Regions from separate parts of the Parabacteroides caeci genome, predicted to be linked through region 1. Evidence: riboswitches for the same ligand, from Rfam matches in the RefSeq annotation. Region 1 holds a riboswitch; each other region holds the start of a gene.
The links. Region 1 has a riboswitch for cobalamin ahead of NBH15_RS06015 (TonB-dependent receptor). Riboswitches for the same ligand answer to the same signal wherever they lie in the genome.
Positions count from the first base shown of each region.

Region 2: linked by a shared signal. The riboswitch ahead of NBH15_RS18925 (sirohydrochlorin cobaltochelatase) and the one ahead of NBH15_RS06015 (TonB-dependent receptor) in region 1 are both predicted to bind cobalamin.
Region 3: linked by a shared signal. The riboswitch ahead of NBH15_RS17080 (RNA polymerase sigma-70 factor) and the one ahead of NBH15_RS06015 (TonB-dependent receptor) in region 1 are both predicted to bind cobalamin.

Region 1 covers NZ_JAMOKT010000008.1:75,287-77,562, forward strand. Annotated here, with positions in the region: gene nrdG (anaerobic ribonucleoside-triphosphate reductase activating protein) at 1-67, shown strand, start outside; cobalamin riboswitch at 714-918, shown strand; gene NBH15_RS06015 (TonB-dependent receptor) at 994-2,276, shown strand, end outside.
Region 2 covers NZ_JAMOKT010000041.1:49,263-51,538, forward strand. Annotated here, with positions in the region: gene NBH15_RS18925 (sirohydrochlorin cobaltochelatase) at 1-807, opposite strand, end outside; cobalamin riboswitch at 925-1,120, opposite strand; gene aspT (aspartate-alanine antiporter) at 1,261-2,276, shown strand, end outside.
Region 3 covers NZ_JAMOKT010000035.1:34,872-37,147, forward strand. Annotated here, with positions in the region: gene NBH15_RS17075 (FecR family protein) at 1-710, opposite strand, end outside; gene NBH15_RS17080 (RNA polymerase sigma-70 factor) at 785-1,402, opposite strand; cobalamin riboswitch at 1,638-1,835, opposite strand; gene NBH15_RS17085 (PD-(D/E)XK nuclease domain-containing ATP-binding protein) at 1,886-2,276, opposite strand, start outside.

The DNA.
Region 1 (2,276 bases):
GATCGATGTCAAAAAATCACTGAAAGAAAATAAAGTCGTTTTCTATAATTATAACCCGTTTATATAAAAAGCAAAACGACAAAAGAATAAGACATATACAAACATTATGACAGATAACAGCCTTAAATGAGAACAGACTTATTTTTCATTTAGTCATTCCAGAAAGGCTCACTACACATTTATTAACATATAGACTATCCAATAGCTACTTTTTATCTCGTTTTAAACGAAGTTCGAATTTGTTTAAAACAAAATTTAATTCGTTTAAAACGAGATAAAATTTTGTTGTAGTAGAAATTGCGCCTTTTTTAGACTAAAAATTTGTTAATTAAGACATCCGCAATACAACTATCAGTACTATTAAAAGAGAAAATTACATGTTTTTAGGCAGTTTTCATTTCCAGAACAACCAAAAATCAGCATCTGCAGCGAATAGCAATATATCAACATAACAACAGAAAACATAACAGATCAGCTATAGTTCATAAACAATATACAACATTCTGCTAAAGTTATCACAATAATCAAGACACAACGAGCAAAAGAAACCTCACGAGAGGCTCATAAAAACAAACCAACATTCCCACCAGCCCATACAAACCATCCACCCCACACACAAATATCATTTTGATAATCAATTAATTTCCCTGTGACTTTTCTGACAGAAAGATTTTTTAATGAATAAATATTATTTGTATTCAAAAATACTTTACTACTTTTGCAGCGGATTAAGGTGAATCACAATGCATTCTGCAAGTGATGAGAGGGAATCCGGTGAAAGTCCGGAACAATGCCCGTTGCTGTAATCCCGTTCCGGTGACTGCCGGAAATGCTTGCAACTCCATGCCACTGACGAAAGTCGGGAAGGCTTTGCAAAGCCGGGAAAGTCAGAAAACCTGCCTGATCAATTGTATTCGTGCTTTCGGGATAAAAAGCAGGGATTAACAAGGCGGAATTTCAAAACAAATTCTTCCAACTTATTTGCTTACTTATATGAGACTGAAAGGTATTGCTATGTCTTTACTTTCGGTGTGTGTGCTTACACCTGCAACAACATTTGCAGAAACACTGGCTACTGATACACCGGATAAAGAACAGGTACAAACCGGCATTTGTGTGTTGACCGGCAAAATCATTGACTCCGAAACAGGAGAAGGTATACCTATGGCTACAATCAATGTTCCCGGAACATTGATTGGCACCGCCTGTGACGCAGACGGTCGTTTCCGGCTGGAACTAATCGAAGGCAAAAGTTATAATTTATTGGTCCGTTCCACCGGATACATGGAACAACGCATCAAAATCGATTCCAACGGCCCCGCCAAACAGATGGATATCCAGATGAATGCAGGGATATTCGACCTAAACGAGGTGGTCGTTACCGGGACGCGCACAGAAAAACTCATCAAAAACTCTCCCGTACTGACCAAACTGATCCCGGCCTCACAACTACAACGCAATGATTTTGAAAACATCATGGACGCGTTGGAGTTTACAATTCCCGGATTACAGTTCAATAGTGACCCGCGCGGCGACAATATTCGCATCCAGGGACTTGAGAACAAATATATACTCATACTGGTAGATGGCGAGCGCCTGTCCAATACACCCGGTGGTCCGATTGATTTCGAACGTCTGAGTACATCCAATATCAAACAGATAGAAGTTGTAAAAGGCGCAGCCTCAGCATTGTATGGTTCCAGTGCAATCGGTATGATCATTAATATCATCACGAAAACACCCGAACGTCCAGCCGAAGGATGGGCCAAAGTACGCTATTCACGCTACAATGAGCTTCTGATGGATGCAGCCTTTGGTACCAAATACAAGAATTTTACATCGCAGACATTATTCAACCGGAACTCGACAGACGGGTATGACCTGACTCCCGATTCACCGGGAAACTATACCCAGAACCCGTCGGCCAATATGACAATATCCGAAAAACTGGGATGGGAATATAATCACACGAAGATAAACGTATCGGCCGATTTCTTCCTTAATGAAGAAAAAAATCCGAAATTAAGCGATGAAGTAACCCATTACAAGAGTTTCAACAAAACATTCCGTGCCGGTATAGAGCAGCAATTGGGAGAAAAAAATCTGTTGAAAGGGGTTTACTATGGAGACTTTTACATCCGTCGTACAGTTTTTGAAAAGCTGGATTCAATTGGTAAAAATGCCACATCCAATGTACAGACTCTGCGTCTGACGGATATTTATACCCCACTCGATAATCTGCAGGGAATAGGCGGCATTGAGTTCAATTGGAATAA
Region 2 (2,276 bases), on a different contig from region 1:
GTTTTGTCCTAATCCTTGCATAAATATGGAAACTTCATAGCCTTTATCTTCCAGTTCTTTTTTCATGTCGATTGCAATGTCATTATTAGCATGATCACCGGCAACGAACATGAAAGGCATCAGCATGACTTTCTTTACTTTGGCAGCTTCAAGCTTAGCAAGCATATCGTCGAAAGTGGGATAACCTTCTATCGTTGTAACATAATAATCAGTATAGCCTTTTGCTTTCAACATATAATCGGTCATGGCATACTGTGCAGTCGAAGGAGTGTAGGTGCCGTGTCCCACCAGGACGGTAGCTCCTTCCTTGGCTCCTTTCCGGACAATAGCTGCAATGACGTTTTCATAATCTTCGGGAGTGTACAGCAGCGGGTTTCCGATACGGATATCCTTGAACTCTTTTTCCAGTGAGGCGATATCTTTGCGGAGGGATTCCATTTCTACACCTTCAATAATGTTCGTAGACTGGATCAAGATATGGGTGAAACCATCCGCTTTTAGTTGTTTCAGTGCTTCAGTGGGGTTGAGTTTTTCGATACCCCGTGTTTTCAGGCGGCGAATAATGATGCGTGAGGTATAGGCTTCGCGTACTTCGATACCTTTGAATGCTTCTTTCGCTTTGTTGTTGATGGCGTCGATCGTCAGTTGGCGTGTTTTGTCGTAGGTGGTTCCAAAATGGACCATCAGCAGAGCGGCCTTATCGCCTGCCTGCATAGAAGCAAACAGGTCAGAGGGTTTAAAATTTCCTTCGCCGTCATCGTGGGGAACGGCCCTGGCAGGGATGTCGGTCACTGCCTCCTGCAACATACCGTGTGCAAAAGACATACTCATTGAACAACCTACAAGAAAGGCTGTCAGCAGACATTTCTTTTTCATTGAAAGAGATTTGTTTTATGTTCATAATAGCCCTCCTGGCCCCGGGAGAACGGATTTATCTGTCTGGCAGGTTTCCTGACTTGCCCGGAAAACGACCTTCCCATCCTTGTCACGGACAGTGGTGTAAGCATGTTTTCCTTTTATAGCGGGCTTAACAGTAGCGGGCACTGTTCCGGATTCTCACCGGATTCCCTTTTATACGGCAACCGGAGGCTGACGTATCACCAAAGCGGGACAAAGATAGGAATTTATTTAAAATAAGGGAGCTTTTATAATCTCTTAATTGAATCTCCCGCAACAACTTTCCCATGGATTGTGTTCCATTTACCACAATAAAACCGGACATGGAATATGTCTTATTATTAACGTCAAACAATTGTATATATGGAGTGGTTTGCTGATTTGCTCAAACACTATCCGGAACTGGCTATCTTTCTGACACTGGCTTTCGGTTTCTGGATAGGTAAATTTAAGATAGGTAAATTTTCTTTGGGAACAGTTACCAGCGTATTGCTGGTCGGTGTATTAATCGGACAATTGCATATCGATATCGGGACACCTATTAAATCCGTATTCTTCCTTCTGTTCCTTTTTGCCGTGGGATATAGTGTCGGTCCGCAGTTCTTCCGTGGGCTGAAAAAGGAGGGACTTCCGCAGATGCTTTTTGCCGTACTGATGTGTTTGTTCTCTCTGTTTGTTCCCTTTTTGCTTGCCAAGCTGATGGGCTATAATGCAGGAGAAGCGGCTGGATTGTTGGCTGGTTCGCAGACAATCTCTGCGGTGCTGGGGGTAGCGGAAGATACGATCAATCAGAGCGGGCTGAGTGCGGCGGACAAAACATCCATAATCAATGTGATGCCTGTGACTTATGCCGTCTGTTATATTTTCGGTACGGCCGGTTCTGCGTGGCTGATGAGCGATGTGGCTCCCCGTTTGCTGGGCGGACTGCCTTCGGTAAAGAAGGCTTGTAAAGAACTGGAAGCAAAGATGGGTACTGACGACGAAAGCGAGCAACCCGGTTTTATGCCGGCAGCACGTCCCATCACTTTTCGGGCTTATAAGATCAGTAATGACTGGTTCGGGGCGGGCAAGACCGTACAGGAACTGGAAGATTATCTGGAAGGGCAGGGGCGTCGTCTGTTTGTGGAACGCGTACGTATCAGTAATGTAGTGTATGATGTGAAACCGGACCTGATGCTTCAGAAAGGGAACGAGGTGGTGTTGAGCGGTCGCCGTGAATTTGTGATTGGAGAAGAAGACTGGATCGGCGACGAAGTGAACGACCTTGAATTGTTGGACTTCCCGGCAGAGACATTGCCCGTGCTGATCTCCCGTAAGAAGTTTTCGGGAATGACTATAGCCGGTCTCCGCAGTGAAAAGGTGATGCACGGCGTCAGCAT
Region 3 (2,276 bases), on a different contig from region 1:
TTCTCATTAGGTTGTAAGCGTATTATTTTTGTATCCGGTTCGTTATTCAACGCCACGTCAACTTTTCCGGTTCGCAACACAACATTCACCAACTCCTCATCCTGATAGGCCCTGACATCAAAAGTCGTTCCCAATACTTTTACACTCAGATTGTCAGAGTTCACTATAAATGGTTTCAAAGAGTCCGGGGTTACTTCAAAATATGCCTCCCCTGTCAGGTAAACATCACGAGACTTTTCTGAAAAATCTTTATTATAGGAAAGAGAAGAACCAGCATTCAGCCAAACCACCGACCCATCGGCCAAAGTTACTTTCGAACGTGATCCCAATGGTACAGAGGTCTGAAAACGAATAATCTCCGAATCCTGTTCATCCGTCAATACACCTGCATAATAAGATAAACCGCCTATAGCCAGCATGATCATTACTGTTGCAACGATTTGTAACCAAGGACGAATAAAGAATATTCTTTTTGAAGAAACCCCCGCCTCTTTAGCCATCAACTCACCAAAATGTTTCTGGAAACCAAGCTCCACCCGGGAAGAAAAATAAGGAACATGGGAGATGGCCCACCAGTCCGACATTTCCGAAAACAACTGCTGATTCTTTTTATCAACCTGCAACCACTGGAAAAGTTCTTTTTTTTCAGTGTCTGACAAATTGCCCAAAAAGTGGCCGATTATCAGTTTACGTATATATTCTGTATCCATAATATTTTCAAATAAATTCATATCTACATAAATAGATACGCCATTTTTCAATAATCCGTTTATACTAAAATGAATTATTTTTGAAAAATATCCAATAATAAGCAGACAACAGGATATAAATTCCCCAATAATACTTTCAACTTAGATAATCCTTGCTTAATTTGTACCCGGACCGTACTGGAAGAAATATTTTTCATCCGGGCTATTTCTTCATAGGTTTTATTATAATAAAGGTGTTGAATAAAAATTTCGCGACACTTCGCAGGCAACTGGTCGATAGCCCTACTTATCAGATCGGTTAACTCTTTATTTTCCAAACAAGCCAAAGGTGAAGATTCTAAACAGATCAATTGCTCATGAACATCAATCACATAGCCGTTTATATCAGAGACCGGCACCTCTTCTAAGCGCTTTTTCCTGTAAAAACTCAAACACTGGTTTTGAACGGCACGTATCAAATAAGCTTTGACGGGATAAACTAATGACGACCGATTATTCCATACATTCAAAAAAACATCATTTACAATCTCTTCTGCTATTTCCGGCTTATATACATACTTTACTGCAATCGCGCACAAATAGGTATAATAGGTCGCATACAATAACTTAAAAGCATTTGTATCTCCCTTATTAATACGTAGTATGGTCTCTCTTTTTACATCCATTAATTTAGATTTAAATAAACCCGCCAACAAACTTAAATATTTTATTTCAATACTCGCACAATCTTTAACCTTTTATTCATCACAAAAATAAAAGCATGAACCACCGACGGAGCTCATCCCGTCAAGCGATCCATGCCTCTTTTCCTAATTATTATGGCAAAATAATTAAAAACAGATCTTAAAAGACGGCAAACAGGGAATGGAACAAGAATAGAAAGACATCAGATGTCTTGTTTTTCTCATCCGGCCTTTCCTCGAAGCCGTCGAAAGAATATGCCTTGCAGGTCTTCTGACTTACTTCCGGTTTGAGCGCCTTCCCATTCAAAGAAGAACAGTGGCACTAGTGTTGCCCAATCCGTTATGAAGCTTACAGCAGCGGGACTGTCCGGGATTTTCACCCGATTCCCTTTTAATCCTTTCCTGCGAATACAGGTCCGGAACAATGCATGTCGCAAATATAATACATTTTTACTAGATTTGTACAAAATCTTTATTTTCTTGTTGGGGTGATTAGAACCTTATCTGCCAATCGCTGATAGTATGTCGCTCTCGGTCGAAACCGATGGCAACTTTCACGACGGGCAACCCGCACAAAGCAAAACGTTCGGGATAATTCCGCAAATCTATCTGGTTCATGGCTGCATCCGCCGTTTTATCGAGCTTTAACTCCACGACATAAAGCGTCGTTTTCGTCCGCATCACCATATCCACACGACCACGGGGGGTACGAACTTCCACATCCACATACATGCCAAGCAAACTGAATATGGTATATAGCAAAGACTGGTAATGCCCTTCATAATCGGTATTATCGCATTTGGGGATCGTGGAAAGGAAAGTCTGCAATAAACAAAGGGCATCGTCCATCCGCTCTCCGGCTATCGCCTCGAAAAGAAGCGCA